3 regions of the Aerococcus mictus genome follow, and region 2 is predicted to be linked to each of the others. Evidence: predicted binding sites of a transcription regulator. Region 2 holds the regulator's gene; each other region holds the start of a gene.
What was found. Region 2 encodes CtsR, which represses protease genes until heat stress. Its sites were predicted from a motif close to TTGGTCAAAAAAGGTCAAANA; they were not measured.
Positions count from the first base shown of each region.

Region 1 (3,162 bases), 1.1 Mb from region 2:
AGTGGCTACCATTGGGAACATAATGCTTAATTTCCCATAAGCGGAAGCACGTAGAAGTGCCCGCAATTGGGTCCGGAACATATCCGTTTCTCTTAAGCAAATCCGGATAGCACGGTAACCCAAGAAAGGATTTAGCTCTTCAGGTAAGGCTAAATAAGGGAGTTTCTTATCTCCACCAATATCCATAGTCCGGATAACCACATTCTTACCATTAAGAGATTCTAAAACTTCCTTATAAGCTTCAAATTGTTCTTCTTCAGTTGGGAAGTGGTCTGAATCCATATAGAGGAATTCTGTCCGATAAAGCCCCACACCTTCAGCTCCGTTTTCATGGACACCAGGTAAGTCTTTAGGCGAACCGATATTGGCAACAATTTCAAACTGTTTACCATCTTTGGTTAAGGAATCCGCATCTTTTAGGCTTTCCCATTCAAGCTTTTGTTTTTGATAAGCCTTAGCTTTGTCCTTATAGCTATCAACAGTGGCTTGGTCTGGATTAATTAATACTTCCCCTTCAAAACCGTCAACAATGACTAAGTCACCATCACTAACCGCTTCAGAGGCAGAAGTGGTCCCGACAACAGCGGCAACTTCTAAGCTACGCGCCATAATTGCTGAGTGAGATGTCCGTCCACCAATATCAGTAACAAATCCTTTAACATATTTGTTTAATTGTGCTGTATCACTCGGAGTTAAATCAGGAGCAATAACAATTGCATCCTCATCAATTAAACTCAAGTTAGGAATTTTGGCGCCGATTAAATGTGCGATGAGGCGGTCGGTAACATCTTTAATATCCGCTGCACGTTCTTGCATATAAGGGTTATCTTCCATGGCTTTAAAGATAGCAATAAAGCCATCAGCAGTTTGGCGCACAGCAGTTTGAGCATCAAGATTTTCATCTTTGATTTTTTGTTGGTAAGTCGCAATCATTTCTGGGTCATCTAGCATTTGTAAATGCGCATCAAAAACTCCTGCTTCTTCTTCAGATAGACGTTCTTGCGCAATCACTTTAATCTTAGCGATCTCAATGCGACTATCGTCAATAGCCTTAGTTAAGCGGTCAATTTCCGCATCAGCATCTTCTACTTTTCCTTCTTCAAAGGATAAGTCAGGTTGTTCCAAAAGAAAGGCCTTAGCAATGGCGTAACCATCACTAGCCCCAATTCCTTTCAACTTTTCCATGTTATTCTGACAACCCTTCACTTTTCATGGTTTCTTGGATAGCTGCCATTGCTTCTTCTTCATCTTCACCTTCGACAGAGATGGTTACATCGGCACCTTGGCCTACGCCTAAGGACATTACACCCATGATGGATTTCAAGTTAACAGATTTACCCTTATATTCTAAGTTAATATCAGATTTAAATTTGCTTGCAGTTTGCACAAGTAAGGTTGCTGGACGAGCATGGATACCAGTTTCTGCAGTAATATTAAAGTCTTGAGTTTTCATTATTATAATCTCCTTTTTTTAAATCTACATAATTTGACGACTTTCCCAACTATCGCTTAAAGAAAAGAAAACCGTTACATTAATAATGTACCATTTTTTAAGCATGGTGACAACTACTTAATTAAATTCTCCTTGGCTTTAGCATGGGAAAACAAGCTTTATGACTTGAATGTCAAACATGGTCAATGTATAATAACAATTGAAGGTCAATGTTTATCAAAAAGGTATTTTTACAATATATGGATATAAAAATATTGGCCAATTTCTTAAGAAAGGAGCGTGGCACTATTGAAATGCCAACGTTGTAACCAACGCGAAGCTGCCATTCACATGTATGCGAATATTAACGGTCAAAGGCAGGCAATTAACCTTTGCCAACCTTGTTATGCAGAGATAATTCGCAACCAATCTCAAACCGGTAAAAGCAATAATGATAATAATTCATGGGGCAACCTCTATGAGCTACTCAGACAAATGCAAGATAAAGGATCCCATAATGCTAACGGTCAAGAGCCTCCACACCATCCTAATGATGGCCAAGGAAATAGCTTGTTGGCTAATTATGGAACCAACATGACTGAATTGGCTCGGCAAGGCAAGTACGACCCGGTCATTGGCCGTGACCAAGAAATAAATCGGGTGATCGAAATTCTCAACCGTCGCACCAAAAATAATCCTGTCCTCATTGGAGAAGCCGGTGTTGGTAAAACGGCAGTTGTGGAAGGTTTAGCCCAAAAAATAGTGGCTAAAGAAGTTCCTGAAAAGTTACAAAACAAGGAAGTTATTAGTTTAGATGTGGCTTCCTTAGTCCAAGGTACTGGCGTTCGGGGCCAATTTGAAGAAAAAATGCAAGCCCTGATCAAAGAAGTCAGCTCAAATCAATCAATCATTCTATTTATTGATGAAATCCATGAAATCGTGGGAGCAGGAACAGCTGATAATTCATCAATGGATGCTGGCAACATCTTAAAACCTGCCCTGGCCCGAGGCGAAATGCAATTAGTCGGTGCAACAACTTTAAATGAATTCCGTCGTATCGAAAAAGATGGCGCTCTGGCCCGCCGCTTACAACCGGTTCAAGTGGATGAGCCTTCGGTGGAAGAAGCCATCACTATTATCAAGGGCTTAGCCGACCAATACCAAAAATTCCACCATGTTCACTTTACTGACCAAGCCTTAGAAGCAACGGTTACCCTGTCTAATCGTTATATCCAAGACCGGCAATTACCTGATAAGGCCATCGACCTACTTGATGAAGCGGGGTCCAAGAAAAACTTAACCATTCCCTTCTTGGATAAGGAGGCCTTAAAAGATCAGATTCAAGAATTAGAAAAATTAAAGGAAATGGCTACCGATGCTGAAGACTATGAGAAAGCAGCCTATTACCGCGACCAATTAAAGAAATATAAGGATATGGCCGCTAATAATGAAGCTGTTGTTGAACAAGTCCCAACGATCACTGTCGAAGACATTGAAGAATTAGTGGAAGCCAAAACCGGTATCCCCGTTGGCCAGTTACAAGACCAAGAACAAAACAATTTATTGCAACTTGAGGATGAACTCAAGGAGACAATTATCGGCCAAGATCCTGCTGTCGAAAAAGTATCAGCAGCAATCCGCCGTAACCGTGTGGGCTTCCACCCAGGTAATAAACCCATTGCTTCCTTCCTATTTGTGGGGCCTACGGGTGTCGGCAAGACAGAATTAGC
Region 1 covers NZ_CP132985.1:706,137-709,298, reverse strand. Annotated here, with positions in the region: gene ptsP (phosphoenolpyruvate--protein phosphotransferase) at 1-1,185, opposite strand, end outside; gene DBT49_RS03305 (phosphocarrier protein HPr) at 1,187-1,453, opposite strand; gene DBT49_RS03300 (ATP-dependent Clp protease ATP-binding subunit) at 1,742-3,162, shown strand, end outside.
Region 1: a site for CtsR is predicted at 1,622-1,642, ahead of DBT49_RS03300 (ATP-dependent Clp protease ATP-binding subunit). Genes of this name have one in related genera too.

Region 2 (3,162 bases):
TAAATTTACTTAAAATATTGGGACTACAAGCGTAGTTATTATTTGTGCTGGAAGAAAATGATGATATGATAGGGTATTATAAGGAGAGTGAAAACATGGAAACACTTTACAGGATTGTCGGTATCGAAAGCCAAAGCCAATATGATTGGTTGGCAAAGCAAATCCAAGACCTTAACCAGGACAAGGGCTTTGCGATTGAATTGGACAAGGATATTGTCCGTTTGCACCGCCAGGAAGAATTACTTTACCTACGTCGCTTTTTAGCCTTTGAACAGTTCTCCCTGGTCGCTCTTGATCCAGCAGAGTTGGAATTAGATAAGGCCAAACAACTTCGCTTTAAAAATACCCAGGAAACGGCCAAGAAGATGCGCATCGTTCTCATCTTAAATGCCTTCTTCACCGTCTTTGAGGCCTTCTTTGGTTGGACCTTAAACAGTGCGGCTATCCTATCTGATGCGGTCCACGACTCGGGTGACGTTCTAGCTATTGCCATTGCCTGGTTCTTCGAAAAGATTTCTGACCGTGAGGCTGATAACCGCTATTCTTATGGCTACCGCCGCTTTTCTCTATTAGGGGGGCTGATTACGGCAGTCTTTCTATTATTCGGATCGGCCTTTATTTTAATCACTTCGATTCCTAAGCTCTTTAATCCTGAACCGGTTCATGTGACGGGAATGTTCTGGGTAGCTGTTTTCGCGGTGGTGGTTAATGGTTATTGCTCTTGGATGATGCATAAGGGTCAGTCAGCCAATGAACAATTACTCAACCTCCACCTCCTAGAAGATGTCCTCGGCTGGGTAGCCATCCTGATTCTTTCAGTGGTCTTACGCTTTACCAATTGGTATTTCCTTGACCCGCTCTTGTCGATTCTGACTGCGGCTTGGATTATCAGTCAAAGTTTCCCACGTTTCCTGAATATTTCTAAGATTTTCCTCCAAGCGGTTCCTGAAGGCATTGACCCCCAAGTCATTGGTCAACAAATCTTAGCCTTAGACGATGATATCGATGGTTTGTCCCACTTACATATCTGGTCAACCGATGGAGAACAACATATGGCCAGTGTCACCGTCCTGACTTGTCGTTTAACCGCAGATGAACAAGAAGACCTCAAGCAAAAAATCCGCTCCTTGGTGGCGAAATATAATATAAATCATATAACCATAGATACCGTTTACGATCCTGACCACTTTATCCAAAGAGAAAGTAGCCAGCATAACTAGGTCAAAGCCTGATGAGGTCGCTATTAGTGAATTAAATAGTTGACCTCATCCCTTTTTTTGCTTATTATTAAAGTATATTAGTCAAAGTTAGTCAATAATTAGTGAAGGAGGTGAGGACATGAGCAACCGGAATATGTCAGATATTATTGAAGCCTATCTCAAAGAAGTGCTTCAAGATACTGAACGGGTCGAAATCAGACGGAGTGAAATTGCTGACCGCTTTGAGTGCGTGCCTTCACAGATTAATTATGTGATTAATACGCGTTTTACCCCCAAGCAAGGCTATCAAGTCGAAAGTAAGCGGGGTGGTGGCGGCTATATCAGAATTATGAAATTGAATATTATCGACGATGCGGACTATATTGATAATATGATTAGCCTAGTAGGGAACGACATTTCCTTGCGCGATGCTGTATCGATTCTCACCAATTTGATGAAGAATGAACTGCTCAACGAGAGCGAGGCGGCCATCATGCACTCAGCCATTGACAAGCAAGTCATGTCTAATTTCAAATCCCCGGACCGTGTCCGCGCAGTGATACTTAGGAACATGCTAGAACATTTGAAATATCACTAATTACTCCGGTAATTAGAAAAGGAGACAACTATGAAAGACATCTATACTGAAAAAGCCAAGACCGCGATTGGATTTGCCAAAGAAGAAGCTGAATACTTCCGTCATCCAGCCATTGGTAGCGAGCATATGCTTTTGGGCTTATACCGCGAAAGTGAAGGTGTTGCTCATGCCGTTTTAAGCGACTACTTGCCAAGTTATGAGAGTCTTCGCGAAGAGATTGAATTTGTGACCGGCTATGGGACCAGCGATTCAGCCAAGAGTCAGGAAGACTATGTGCAGTTTTCCCCACGCATGCAAGACGTCTTGAACCAAGCCAAAGACTTGGCCAAGTCTATGCAGGCTTCCTTAATTGGTACCGAGCACTTATTACTCGCCCTCATCAATGAGGAAACCCTGGCCAACCGCCTGCTGAAAAATCTCGATATAGATGTTAATCGTTTGCGTAGTGATGTCTATCAGATGCTGGGACAAAAAGAACCAGTCAGAAACCGGACTAAAAAGCCGCTGGGTAAGCAAAGCAAAAGCAAGACCCCGACCTTGGATAGTATTGCTAAGGACCTGACCCAAGCCGCTAAGGACGGCAAGCTGGACCCAGTGATCGGTCGCCAGCAAGAAATGCGGCGGCTCATGCAGGTCTTAAGCCGCCGAACCAAGAATAACCCGGTCCTGGTTGGTGAACCTGGGGTTGGTAAGACCGCCATTGTCGAAGCCTTAGCCATCCAAATGAGCCAACAGCAAGTCCCAGAAAACATGCTGGATAAACGACTCATGGTCTTAGATATCGGCTCTTTAGTTGCTGGGACCAAGTACCGCGGTGAATTTGAAGACCGCATGAAGCATCTAATTGAAGAAATTGAAGACCAAGGCAATATTATTCTCTTTATCGATGAAATCCATACCATTATAGGGGCTGGGGGAGCTGAAGGGGCTATTGACGCCTCAAACCTCCTAAAACCTGCTCTCAGTCGGGGACAAGTCCAATTGATCGGGGCTACTACCCTCAACGAATACCAAAAATACATCGAAAAAGATGCCGCCTTGGAAAGACGTTTTGCTAAGATTTTAGTTGAAGAACCTAGCCTAGCGGAGACGGAAGAAATCTTGAAAGGGATCCGGCCCGCCTATGAAAAACACCACCAAGTGGCCATCCCCGATGAGAGCGTTACCACTTGTGTGCGTTTAAGCTCCCGTTATCTGTCAGACCGCTTCCTTCCTGACAAGGCCATTGATGTTATGGATGAAGCGGCGGCTACCAAGCGGCTGGATAATCCAGTAGCCAATAGTGGTCGCCGGAAGAAATACCAAATCGAACAGGAATTGAAGCGACTTAACCAAGAAAAAGAATACCATGTCCGTAACCAGGCC
Region 2 covers NZ_CP132985.1:1,773,458-1,776,619, reverse strand. Annotated here, with positions in the region: gene DBT49_RS08185 (cation diffusion facilitator family transporter) at 96-1,220, shown strand; gene DBT49_RS08180 (CtsR family transcriptional regulator) at 1,339-1,797, shown strand; gene DBT49_RS08175 (ATP-dependent Clp protease ATP-binding subunit) at 1,828-3,162, shown strand, end outside.

Region 3 (3,162 bases), 870 kb from region 2:
TCAGTTATATTTAAGAATCTTTAAGTCGCTGCACGGAATGTGCAGCTTTTTTTATTCTTATGATAGTTGTTATAGATCATCGATGAATACTTTTAAATAAGGCTAAGAACATTGTCATAACAAGCTTTAATTAGTAAAATATAAGGGTCAGCTCATTATGAGTAAAATAGTAGGAGGAATTGCAATGAAGAAATGGATTTTACGCCTAATGGCCCTATTAGCTGCTTTTACCCTAGTGGCTTGTCAATCTGGCAATACTGATAGTGATAAAACGGTAAAAGTAGGGGTCGTTGGTGAGAAAAATGACGAATGGGATTACTTAAAGGATGAATTGAAGGAAAAGGAAGGCATTGACCTTGAATTGGTAAAATTTACTGATTATCGGATGCCCATTGAAGCCTTAGAGCATAATGAAATTGATATGCACGCTGCCTTAACTGAAATTTATATGGACAATATGAATGAAGAATCTGGTTACCACAACACTACGATTGGATATACCACCCTTAACCCAATGGGAGTTTTCTCCAATAAGATTGAAAGCATCGATCAAGTCAAAGAGGGTGACAAGGTAGCAGTACCTAATGATGTCTCAAATGAAAGTCGGGCACTCTTACTGCTTCAAGAAGCAGGACTAATTAAGTTAAACCCAGATAAAGGGCTCATGCCAACGGTTGAGGATATCACTGAAAATCCTAAGAATCTAGAATTCATTACCTTGGATTCTAATCAAACAGCTAGTGCCTTAAATGATGTAACGATTTCTTGCATCAATAATGATATGGCGGCCGACGCAGGCTTCGTCCCAACTAAAGATTCCATTTATTTAGAAAAGGCGACAGATAGTTCTAAGCCTTATTGGAATGTCATTGCCGTCGATGAAAAGAATAAGGACAATGAGACATACAAAAAAATTGTGAAGTACTATCAAACCCCTGAAGTCGCTAAAATTATCGATGAAAAAAGTAATGGCTCAAGTATCCCAATTTGGGAAAGCCAAGAATAGTTAATAAAGACCTATCCTTATCAAGGTTGATCCTCTGATAGGGGATAGGTCTTTTTTATTATAAGGAGTTTGATTAATCAAGTAAGCAGATAAACACCTTGCTTCAGAGATACCTACAGATTGCTTACTTTATATTTTAACATTTTAATAATTGACACAATTACACAAGACTATATCTTGATTTGTATCTAGCTTCTTACAATCAAAAAAAAGCAAGGCCTTTGCTAGCCTTGCTCTTCATATATTTGTTATAAATTAAGATTCGTATGAATCAAAAATTTCTTATTACGCACCCAGAGGGAATCGAACCCCCATCTCAAGAACCGGAATCTTACGTGATATCCATTACACTATGGGTGCAAGCAATAAATGTATTATAGCACAAATAGCATAGTTTTGTTAAGAACTTTCTTGAAAAAATATTGCTGTTATCGGTGATGTCTTACTATAATAGCCTCACTTGCAAAATCAGATAAAGGCTAGTAAAAAATCTAGCCTAATACTGTCTGAAAGGCAGTAATGTCAAATTATCATCAATTTTCCCAGGAAAAGTGCCATAAGTTTATCTATTGACCTATATTGACTATTAAGGTTATAATGAATAAGAAGTTGAAAAAGGAGGAAATTAAATGAATTTAGTACCTACAGTGATTGAACAATCACCTCGTGGCGAACGCGCTTATGATATTTATTCACGCTTACTGAAAGACCGTATTATTATGCTCAGTGGAGAAGTTAATGATGATATGGCAAACAGTGTTATTGCCCAATTACTTTTTTTAGATGCTCAAGATAACGATAAAGATATCTATATTTACATTAATAGTCCAGGGGGATCAGTAACTGCCGGGATGGCAATTTATGACACTATGCAATTTGTTAATGCCGATGTTGTAACCATAGTTACTGGTTTAGCAGCTTCTATGGGCTCAATCCTATTAATTGGCGGCACAAAAGGGAAACGTTATGCCTTACCGCATTCTGAAGTGCTTATTCACCAACCTTTAGGTGGTGTTCAAGGTCAAGCCACTGAAATTGAAATCTCAGCTCGTCATATCTTACAAACCAAGCAAACCTTAAAAGAAATTATTGCTGAACGTTCTGGTCAAGATATCGACAAAGTAGAAAAAGATATGGACCGTGATTACTGGATGACTGCCAAAGAAGCTAAGGACTATGGCATCATTGATGAAATCATGGCTTCTAACCAAGGACTAAAAGGTCAAGAATAGTATCTTAAAGCCTTACAAGACATATACAGAATGATTACCGAGTGTAGCTTAAGTAAGTACACTCGGTTTTATAAAATTTGGATTTTCACTGCAAAATGCTTGCGGCTGCATGATATTCTTGTTATACTACTAGTGTAGAAAAATGAATAGCAGATAGAACTGCTCAAATTTTTTTGCACTGTGTTGGTCAAAAAAAGGCATGACGGACAATAAAAGTCCATGCAATAGAAAGTTGAATGTCATGAAAGCCGTTTACAGTAGAATCCTTAAAGTGGTTCCTGAATTGGAAGACCTCTTTAAAAAAAGGATGCAAATTTTACAAATGGTCTTACGCTTTCAACCTATTGGTCGCCAAATTTTGGCAAAGAAGTTAGACATGACTGAGCGACCACTCCGGCGTGAAACAAATATCCTTAAAAAAGAAGGGTTACTAGATTCCACTAGAAATGGAATGGTTATCACCGCTAAGGGTGAGGAAGCTTTAGCTTTTGCTCGTGAAATGCTCCATGAAGATTCTAGTTTATTTGCTAAGGAACAACGCTTAGAAAAGCAACTAGGAATCGATGAGGTACATATTATTGAGAGTAATCTTGATGAAGAAAATAGTACCTTGGCGCAAATAGGGGTTTTCCTATCTAACTATCTAGCCAATACTTTGCCAGAAGGATACATTACGGTGGCTGTTTCAGGCGGCTCGACAATACTCGAGGTTGCTAAAAGCTTAAACCGTAAAGTTTTAACTAAGAATCGGCATTTTACGATAGTTCCTGCCCGTGGTGGCATGGGCGATTCGGTGGCGATTCAGGCAAATACAATTAGTGACCAACTCGCACACCGCTTAAACGGGACCACTAATTCTCTCTACGTCCCTGATGTTCTTACTGAAGAAACGAGAGACTTATTGGTAAAAGAGCCCTCCATTCA
Region 3 covers NZ_CP132985.1:903,100-906,261, forward strand. Annotated here, with positions in the region: gene DBT49_RS04235 (MetQ/NlpA family ABC transporter substrate-binding protein) at 185-1,006, shown strand; tRNA gene DBT49_RS04240 (tRNA-Arg) at 1,295-1,366, opposite strand; gene clpP (ATP-dependent Clp endopeptidase proteolytic subunit ClpP) at 1,636-2,238, shown strand; gene DBT49_RS04250 (sugar-binding transcriptional regulator) at 2,480-3,162, shown strand, end outside.
Region 3: a site for CtsR is predicted at 1,573-1,593, ahead of clpP (ATP-dependent Clp endopeptidase proteolytic subunit ClpP). Genes of this name have one in related genera too.